2 regions of the Pseudoalteromonas sp. 23_GOM-1509m genome follow, and region 2 is predicted to be linked to the other one. Evidence: predicted binding sites of a transcription regulator. Region 2 holds the regulator's gene; the other holds the start of a gene.
What was found. The regulator LexA, encoded in region 2, represses DNA repair genes until DNA is damaged. The targets are predictions, from matches to a motif close to TACTGTATNNNNATACAGTA.
Positions count from the first base shown of each region.

Region 1: a site for LexA is predicted at 3,124-3,143, ahead of N523_RS0114600 (YebG family protein). Genes of this name have one in related genera too.

Region 1 is NZ_KI912433.1:265,802-271,161, reverse strand. It holds gene N523_RS0114610 (EAL and HDOD domain-containing protein) at 1-750, opposite strand, end outside; gene putP (sodium/proline symporter PutP) at 1,095-2,606, shown strand; gene N523_RS0114600 (YebG family protein) at 2,773-3,072, opposite strand; gene N523_RS0114595 (ComEA family DNA-binding protein) at 3,370-3,663, shown strand; gene N523_RS0114590 (DUF6170 family protein) at 3,676-3,978, opposite strand; gene dsbB (disulfide bond formation protein DsbB) at 3,980-4,498, opposite strand; gene nhaB (sodium/proton antiporter NhaB) at 4,617-5,360, opposite strand, start outside.
Region 2 is NZ_JADO01000020.1:68,783-74,142, reverse strand. It holds gene hmpA (NO-inducible flavohemoprotein) at 1-447, shown strand, start outside; gene N523_RS0108735 (endonuclease) at 487-1,140, opposite strand; gene N523_RS0108730 (hypothetical protein) at 1,393-1,773, shown strand; gene N523_RS0108725 (PaaI family thioesterase) at 1,803-2,246, opposite strand; gene lexA (transcriptional repressor LexA) at 2,445-3,062, shown strand; gene coxB (cytochrome c oxidase subunit II) at 3,556-4,698, shown strand; gene ctaD (cytochrome c oxidase subunit I) at 4,698-5,360, shown strand, end outside.

The DNA.
Region 1 (5,360 bases), on a different contig from region 2:
AGAGCGGCGAGCAAATGCTGCCGAGTTTGAGTAGCGTAGCAGCTTATACGATAAGTTAACATCACGCTCAAATACATCGGTGATTTTTTTAAGATCCATTTCTACGCTGGATGTTTCATAGAGTAGCTCAGCCAGTGCCATGCCCGATGGCGGTAATGCCTTGCTTTGCACCATTTCTGGTTTTGAAAAGAAAAAGCCTTGAAAGTATTCAAAACCTAGTTCAAAAGCTTGATTGTAAAGCGCGTAAGTTTCAACCTTTTCAGCAAGTAATTTTATGTGTGGATAAGGTTTTAAATCCTCTATGATCGTTTTAACGTTTTCAATATCACAAGTTAAAAAGTCGACTTTAATAATATCGATAAACGGATAAAAGTGCCGCCATACAGGTTGATGTGCATAGTCATCTAGCGCTAGCGTATAGCCTTTTTCTTTTAGGTCTTTAACAATTGCCAATAAGCGTTTACCTGGCTGGACGGTTTCGAGTATTTCAATTACCACCCCATCTTTGTTTAAAAGGGTTGGGTAGCCTTTTAACAAGGTGTCTAAGGTAAAGTTAATATAAGCGGGTTTATTATCAGTTAAATCTTCTAAGCCAAAGTTAAATTGACTGCCTTCAATCAGTCGAGACGTGGCTTCATCGCCGTCAATATTTGGAAATACGTTATCAACTCCATCACGAAATAAAAGCTCATAGCCAATTAGTTCTTTATTGCGATCTAAAATAGGTTGCCGAGCAGCGTAAAAATACATATAAGATTCCGAAAGAGTAGAAATTGATTAACATTGTAATAATATATTGGAAAACATTCAAAATAGCATCGGTAAAATGAACATTATTAATAAAATACTATGGTTGGTTTGGTATTTCTTAATCTAATTTTATTGTTTTTCATTTTATTTGTTGCAAAAGTGAGCTAACCGATGGTTTTTTATCTACTTAAATGAGCGGGTTGGAGTTATTAGCAATTACCGTGTTATAGTTCAGTAGAAAGCTTTTATTCCAATACTGTCTTAATTATAAGATTTCAAGAGTCATTATTTGGATTAAAAGCCTGTTATTACTTATTTAAGTGGAGGCAAATTTGGAAACAGGAATGATTATTTCACTGGCATTATATTTTATTGTAATGCTGGGAATAGGACTATACGCATATAAGCAATCTACCAGCGATATATCAGGGTATATGCTAGGTGGTCGTAATTTAGCCCCCAGTGTTGCTGCCTTATCAGCGGGTGCATCAGACATGAGTGGTTGGTTACTTATGGGCCTACCTGGCGCAATGTACTTGTTTGGGCTTAGCAAGGTTTGGATTGCTATTGGCTTAGTATTAGGCGCATGGGCAAACTATTTCTTAGTCGCCCCAAGACTGCGTGTTTATACTGAAAAAGCAAATGACTCTATTACCATCCCTGATTATTTTGCAAATCGTTTTGATGATAACAAGAATATCCTCCGTGTGATCTCTGCAATTGTTATTATTGTGTTCTTTACTTTGTATACTTCATCAGGCGTAGTCGCCGGTGGTAAGTTATTTGAAAATTCATTTCAGATGAGTTACGAAATGGGTTTATACATCACCACGGGTGTGGTTGTTGTTTACACCTTATTTGGTGGCTTTTTAGCGGTTAGCCTAACAGACTTCGTGCAAGGTTGTATTATGTTTATCTCCTTGCTTGCAGTACCTATCGCTACTTATATGATGCTTGATCAGCCATTTATGGATACTTTAGCAAATGCAAATTACCAGCAGTTGTTAAGTTCACCAAAAGCCAGTGAAATCCATTCATTGAATATGCTTGATTGGTTTGCTGGTGGTTCTACCATTGCTATTATTTCTGCGATGGCTTGGGGCTTAGGCTACTTTGGTCAGCCACATATTATTGTTCGCTTTATGTCTATTCGCTCAGTAAAAGAAATGCCAACTATGCGTCGTATTGGTATGTCTTGGATGACACTATCTGCGATTGGTGCGGTATTTACCGGTTTATTTGGTGCTGCCTTTATGATTGAAAACCAAATGCCAATTGCCGATAAAGAGACCATTTTCTTAGTATTAGCTGAACTTATTTTCCACCCATTAATTGCTGGTTTCCTACTGGCTGCTATTTTAGCTGCGATTATGAGTACGATTTCATCGCAATTATTGGTGTGTTCAAGCTCGCTTACTGAAGACTTCTACAAGATTTACTTAAACCGCGATGCCTCGCAAACTGAGCTGGTGTTAGTAGGGCGTATTAGCGTAATACTGGTTGCGTTATTTGCTATTTACCTAGCGTATGACCGTAATAGTTCAATACTTGATTTAGTTAGCAACGCATGGGCTGGTTTTGGTGCTGCATTTGGTCCACTTGTCTTGTTTAGTCTTTACTGGAAACGTATGAACTTAAAAGGGGCTATTAGCGGTATGGTTGTTGGTGCTTTAACAGTGCTTGTATGGATTTATGCGCCTATTACCATTAATGGTGAGAGCTTAAGCAGTGTAATTTATGAAATCGTCCCAGGCTTCATTTTAGCGAGTATTGCTATTGTGGTAGGAAGCCTTGTGACAGCTGAACCGAAAAAAGAAATTACTGATCTGTTTGATGAAGTTGAATCGTCATTGTAACTGATTAGCTAACGTAAAGTGTTGGTTTTTATAAATGCCAATCAGTTTAACTGGTTGGCATTTTTTATTGGCTGACCTTTAGCTATTATTATTTAAAGGCATAAAAAAACTGAATTCGAATACCGAATTCAGTTTTTTAATAATTACTATTGAGCTTTTGAAAGTGCTAACTCGCTGCTTTATCTTTTATATCCGCAACGTTATCTGACTTTGTTTTTTTAGCTTTAGTGGGTACTTCTTTACCACCTTTAAGTACGGCCATAAAGTCGTCTTTACTTTTTGCAATCTCCAGCGCGAGCGACTCAACCTGTTGTTCACTTAGTGGCACATCTACTTTTTCAAGCATGAGTTCTAGTGACTCGGCAATATCGAGCATTTTGTCATAGGCATCAGCTTCTTTTTTAGTAGTAAACGTCATGCGCTCGACTCCGTTTCGTTCTACAACATATTTAACAACAACAGCCATGATTTCTCCTGCTTACTTACGTGGCAATATGATTATTTTAAATCATTAGATTACTGTTTTTATATACAGTACAAGCTTGCGCGTGGTTTTGCAAGCTTTAGCCTTAGTTTATCTGCAGCTTGGTTGACAATAAAGAGTAACTCTACTTTATTTATTAAGTCACTTTATAACGCGTTGCAGTAAAGGAGTCGCAAGGAGTGATTGTTACCGTTAGTACTTAGTAACCACAACGTTATGTAAAAGTGCTGGGTGTAAATAATCAACGAATGTTCATGTAAGAACACAAAAGGAAATAGTATGAAATTAATTAAAATCATCTCATTAGCCGCTGCTTTATGTTTATTACCTATGGGTACCACCTTTGCGCAAAGCGATATGCTATCAGAGCAGATGCAATCAGCCGTGGTTAATATTAATACTGCTGATTTAAAACAGTTAATTAAGTTACCAGGTGTCGGCAAGAAAAAAGCACAGGCAATTATCGATTATAGAGAAACAAATGGTGATTTCGCATCACTTGAAGATCTAGCTAAAGTAAAAGGGGTGGGTAAAAAAATGCTAGCCAAACTTGATGGAAAGGTGGCGTTTTAACTTAAAAGGGCGCTATGCGCCCTGATCAAACTGTTTTAAGGCAGCACCAAGGTGCTTTTTAGCAAAATTAACATCTACGGGGGCGGTTAGTAGCGGGTAGCTTAAACCAGCCACAATCAAAAAGGGCACGAGTAGCCATCCTTCAAAAAGGGTAAATATTAAAAAAAATGGGCTTAGCAGCATAAGCTTTACAATACGCATTAACACTCTGTCACTAGGAGAGAGCATACTTAACGAGATCGCAATAACGGTTTGTCTTTGACGAACTTTTAAGTGTTTAAGTTCGTCAACGTGGCTTGAAAAAAAAGTAAACATATTAAAGTGACTTTTTAGAGATTAATCGACTGGCCACTAACGCAATAAGTGTGGCGGTAAACAATACAAAAATAACTTCCATCCATGCAGGCATACTTAAGCCTGCAAATTGCCAATCTATGTTTCCGCAATCACCGGTTGCCTCAAAAAATTGCGGTATCCAATGATGTAATGGCATAAACTCTGGAAAATTTGGCTCAAACTCACAGCTAAATGCGAAGGGGTCAGTGGTTGTTTGCATTTCAATGTGCTCACGAGCTATTAGTAACCCCCATACACTTGAAACCCCCCACACTGTATAAGCGACAATACGGACTACGAGGTTGTTTGGTTTACTGGCGCCAATAATACCGGCAAAAAGTAAGCCTAATACCGCGGTGCGTTGGTAAATACACATAATGCACGGTGCTAATCCCATGTTGTATTGAAAAAAGAGCGCGATGACTTCAAGCAGAAAAACAATCCCACTGAATAATAACCAAGGTGTACGTTGAGTACTTAGATTAGCAAGCCAGTTCATAACAAATCCGTATTTAAATAAGGGCTTAGATTATGACGTAGGATAAACAGCGGAGCAAGTAAAAGGGAAAAAGTGAGGAGCTATGAAATTTCCTAGCTCCTCAAAGTCGGGGAAGCTCTTAATGCCCAGAATTCGCTACAGGGATGTGGTGTTGTATTATCCCCCAGTCATAAAACAAACTGGTTATTTCACTCAAGCCAAAATAAGTCGCGCTTAACCCAACAAAGGTAAGCACAAAAGTGTAAGGTAAAGCCATATACACCATTCGACCGTAAGATAGGCGTAACACGGGAGCTAGTGTTGATGTAAGTAAGAATAAGAAAGCAGCTTGACCATTAGGGGTGGCCACGCTGGGTAAGTTTGTGCCGGTGTTTATCGCCACTGCAAGTAAATCAAATTGGTCTCGAGTTATCTGACCTGCTTTTAGAGCTGCAGCAACTTCATTTATATATACAGTGCCGACAAATACATTATCACTGACCATTGAAAGCAATCCATTAGCGATAAAAAACATCACCAATTGTAAGTGCCCTTCAAATGTTAGTACCCAAGTAATCACAGGAGTAAAGAGTTGTTGATCGATGATTACTGCAACCACACTAAAAAATACACAAAGTAGTGCAGTGAAGGGGAGGGCCTCTTCAAAGGCTTTACCGAGTTGGTGCTCTTCTATTATGCCGGCCGACGACGTGGCTAAAATAATGACCGATAAACCAATTAAGCCCACGGTTGCTAAATGTAACGCTAAGCCAGTAATTAACCAGATAGCGATAAGTGCTTGAATTGTGAGGTTCACTCTATCGCGTTTGGTACGTTTTTTATCAAGTGTTTGTGCATGGTTTTTTAAAATAGCATGAATTGT
Region 2 (5,360 bases):
CGAGTAGAGTTATACCCGCCAGCGGGAGATTTCATTTTAAAAAATGAGGCAACTCCAGTGGTACTTATTTCAGCAGGCGTTGGCCAAACCCCGATGATGGCGATGCTGCAAACGCTACTTAGTGGTGATAAAAATCAAGCGATTAGTTATTTGCACGCGTGTGAAAACAGCCGCGAATTTTCATTTAAAGGGTATTTAGCGCAGCAAACGGCAATGCATCCACAGCTAAAAACATTTACTTGGTTTAATCAAGGTGGCGAGGAGTGTGATTTCACTGGGCTAATGGATTTATCGGTGCTTGAGGCATCATTACCTATTAGCGAAGGGGCATTTTATTTGTGTGGACCAGCATCATTTATGGCTTACGTAAAAGGCCAGCTACTTGATTTAGGTGTGCAAAGCTCAAACATTCACTACGAAATATTTGGACCACACCAAGCGTTATAGGTTAATTAAAAGCGTGTGTTACACGCTTTTAATTTAAACTTACAGCTTTTTACTATTTGTGTTAGCAGCATAAGCTTGTTGTTGCCAAGCATTAAATAGCTTTTGTTGTTTAGCTGAAATTTTTAAACCATACGTTTTTTGCATGTAAGCGTACGCATCGGCAATGCGTTTACGTGCATGAACAGGCGGTTCAACAACACGTTGTTTAAAATTAACTTTAACCTCACAGCGACCATATTGCGTCGCGTTTTGGGCTAACATGCCAAAGCGGTAGTTTGAGCGATCGGCGTTAATTTCACCAATTGCAGGGGCTAAATTGTTTATATCGGCTTCCATCAAGCGAAACTTAGCGCTAACTTTGCGGCAGTTTTTACGCCCACCATCTTGCCAACATTGTAACTGGTGACCAAATTCCCATGCAGGGACAATATGTTCCCATTCAATTCGCAGGGCACGTTGATTTACTTTGCCTGAGCGGGTTAGTGTGTTGCGAGGCACGTAGCCACAATGGGTAGGGTCGGGTACCAACTTTTTGCCTTGTTTTTTTATATCGCAACCACAATAAATACTTTTAGCGTTTTCGGGAAGGGTATTAATTAAGTGCTTTTTGGCACTCGAAAACCGCGTAAATTGTTCGCCCATTGCTGAAAAACAAGCACAGCAAGCCAACAAAGCTAAAATAAACCGAATCATATCCATCACATACGTGAACTACAGGAGCGGCTAGTTTAAGGCCTAGAATAAAAAAGTAAACTGCCGCCGGCATGCTTTAATTTTAATTTGCGTATTTTGTGTAGGGCGTTTTTTAGGAGTAAATAGTGGGCAATATTCAGAGGCTAACGCTAAAAACGCGTTAATGCAGTGATTCCTGCGTTGTTGATTTGGTATAACGGTAAAACTGCGTTAAAGTTTGCAATGAGATTAATAGAGGGTAAAAACGAGATAATGTCGGAAATTCAATTTTTAAATGTAGATCTAGAGCTTGAGTCAAAGCAAGATATTAGCGTATTAGTTGCTGATTTAAAAAAGGTCGCAACTATTTTACATTATGATAAAGACGAATACCGTCAACTTGCTCGCATTGAGGTTGCAGGTGAAATAACCACGCCAGATAAAGCGATTAATCACTTGTGTGAGTTAATCGAGTCGTGTTCACGCAATGCATTAAAGCAATGGTTGAGTTGTTCACGCAGAACTTTCGATATTGGGTTTGAGTCTGGCACTTCGCCAAAATGCTTTAACCAAGCCTTACATGCAGATACCTTGTTACGTATATCTGCAATTGGTGCAGGCGTAGAAATTACTATTTACCCTTTCGAAAAGTAATTTAATTTCAACCTTGGTTAATTGACTTACTAGCCTTTTCGCTCTACTACGGCTGCGGTCATACGTGATACGCAGCAAAGCTCATTGCGGCTATTGGTTATTTTAATATCCCAAACCGAGCTGCGCTTGCCGATATGATAAGCTCTCGCTGTGGCCGTTAATGTGCCATTGCGTGATGCCTTTAAATGACTTGCACTGATCTCTTGGCCAACACAATAAAACCGATTGAAATCAACCACAAAGTTAGCGGCATAACTTGCTACTGTTTCAGCAAGCACCACATTTGCACCACCATGAACGATACCCATAGGGTTATGATGCTCTGGAATTGCCGGCATAGTTGCCACTAAGTAGTCATCACCAATTTCACTGATTTCTATTCCCATGGTTTTCATGAGTGTCCCTTGGCCTGTAATACCTTGATCTAATTGCTTACAAAACTCTAATGTAATCGGTTGATGCCAAATACTCATGCTAGCTCCTTGGATAAGTAATTGAGAATTAAAATTTATTAATATGATAATGCGTTGCTAATAATTACATTTATCACCCTGCTTTTAAAGTAGGTTATTGTTTGATGATAACGGCATATAAGGCATTAATTTATATTTGCGATTTTTAAATAACTGTATATACTCACAGTTAATTGTACTGTATGGAAAACCAGTTGTATGCGACCATTAACGAAACGCCAAGCGCAAATACTCGAACTCATTAAAGTGTTTATTAAAGACACTGGTATGCCTCCTACACGTGCCGAAATTGCACAAACACTGGGTTTTAAAAGTGCGAATGCTGCAGAAGAACACTTAAAAGCACTGGCCAAAAAAGGTGTGATTAAAATGAAGCCAGGCGCGAGTCGGGGCATTCAGCTTGTTGAAGAAGAGGAGCCAGAGCAGTTAGGCTTACCTTTAATTGGCAGGGTGGCTGCCGGTGAGCCTATATTGGCGCAACAGCATGTAGAAAGCCACTGTAAAATTGACCCTTTAATGTTTAAACCTGCGGCCGATTTTTTATTGCGTGTTAACGGTATGAGTATGAAAGACATTGGTATTATGGATGGTGATTTACTTGCTGTGCATAAAACCCAAGTTGCCGAAAATGGACAAGTTATTGTTGCCCGTGTTGACGACGATGTAACCGTGAAGCGTTTAGAAAAAGCGGGCAGAAAAGTACTCTTACATGCTGAAAATGATGAGTTTTCAGCTATTGAGGTCGATTTAGAAAATGAGTCGTTCAATATTGAAGGCTTAGCGGTAGGTGTTATTCGTAACGCTGACTGGATGTAGTATTAAAGCATAATTTAGCGCTTAATAGTGATTAGGCGCTGGGTTTGTTAGCAGCACAATGTCTAACTTATCAAATGTATGACTATATGTTGTCAAGTGCTTCTCCTATCATAAATAAAATCACTAAATACTTTATAAATAAACAAATTTACTCTGCTTTTTTAAGTTAACAATTTTTTATATTTCTATCCTGTAATTTCAATACACCCCTTACTAAACCTGACTCTTAGATTAATTGCCTGACTAGTTGCTATTTTTTTAGCTGCGCATTTTAAAAAATACACCTTGTTTATTTTTCATACTCACCTTGCTTATTGTTTATTTTTTAACTAGTTATTAAAGAGCTGGAATAAAAATAACTCACAGCTTAGTCGTTTTGAGAACACACATTTACTAAATCCAGCACCCTTATAAAAAATAAAAATAACGAATAGGCGTTTAAGCCGTATGCCTCTTCGCTTTGCGTCAGCAATAGCATCAAAGGAGCCGTCACATGGGTAAGCTGAGTTCTTCCTTGTGGCTTATATTGTTTGTTTTTTCGCAGAATGTGCTTGCTAATAGCCAATATAATATGCGTAAAGGCGTAACCGATATAAGTAATAATGTATACCAACTGCACATGACTATTTTTTTAATATGTTGTGTGATTGGGGTGATCGTGTTTGCCATTATGTTTTGGGCACTCATTCATCATCGCAAATCTAAAGGGGCTGTCCCTGCCCAATTCCATGAAAGCACCAAAGTAGAAATACTGTGGACTGCGATCCCTTTTGTCATATTAATTGTTATGGCCATTCCTGCGACTAAAACCTTAATTGCCATGGAGGATGCCAGCAAAGCTGATCTCACCATTAAAATTACAGGCTCACAGTGGAAGTGGCATTACGAGTATATGGGGGAGGACGTTGAGTTTTATTCCATGCTAGCTACACCTCAAAATGAAATAACCAACCTTGCTGATAAAAACCCGAATTATTTACTCGAGGTCGATAAACCGCTGGTACTACCAATTAATCAAAAAGTACGTTTTTTAATGACTTCAGATGATGTTATTCACTCATGGTGGGTGCCTGACTTTGCCGTTAAAAAAGATGCAAACCCTGGGTTTATTAATGAAACATGGACCAATATTAATGAGGTTGGTACTTACCGTGGGCAGTGTGCAGAGCTTTGCGGTAAAGATCATGGTTTTATGCCTGTTGTGGTAGAAGCTAAAACAGAAGAAGACTTCAAAACGTGGTTAGCAGAGGCTAAACAAGCCAAGCAAAAAGCAGCTGCAGCAGACGCTGCGTTATTAGACCAAGTTGTACCAAAAGAAGAGCTGATGGCGCTTGGTGAGCAGGTTTATATGGCGAGCTGCGCGGCGTGCCATCAGCCAACAGGATTAGGCTTGCCGGGTGTTTTTCCGGCTCTTAAAGGCAGCCCAATAGTCATAGGTGATATCAAAGGGCATATAGATATTTTGCTCCACGGTAAACCAGGTACGGCTATGCAGTCTTTCGCAAAGCAATTATCAATCAAGCAAATAGCAGCTGTTATTACCTATAAACGCAACGCGTGGGGTAATGACACTGGTGATGTAATTCAACCGAGCGAGATACAAGCGGCACTGGATGCTGATGGGGAGGCTAAATAATGAGTAGCATTGCAGAACAACCTAATACCAATGAGGCTCATCATGCCCATCAACCTGCCACAGGCTTTAAGCGCTGGTTATTTACAACCAACCATAAAGATATAGGTAGCTTATATTTAATTTTTTCACTCACCATGTTTTTAATTGGTGGGGCAATGGCGATGGTTATTCGAGCTGAGTTATTTCAGCCGGGCCTACAACTGGTTGATCCTCACTTTTTTAATCAAATGACCACAGTGCATGGTTTAATAATGGTGTTTGGTGCGGTTATGCCAGCCTTTACCGGCTTGGCAAACTGGATGATCCCGCTAATGATTGGTGCGCCAGATATGGCCTTACCGAGAATGAATAACTGGAGCTTTTGGATTTTACCGTTTGCGTTTTTAATCCTATTAGCTTCATTATTTATGCCTGGTGGTGGCCCTGCATTTGGTTGGACCTTTTACGCGCCGCTTTCCACCACTTATAGTAACGACAACACAGCAATGTTTGTATTTGCTGTGCATATTATGGGTATTAGTTCGATTATGGGGGCCATTAATGTGGTGGTCACCATAGTAAATATGCGTGCTCCGGGTATGACGTGGATGAAGCTGCCGTTATTTGTGTGGACATGGTTGATCACGGCGTTTTTACTTATTGCAGTTATGCCGGTACTTGCT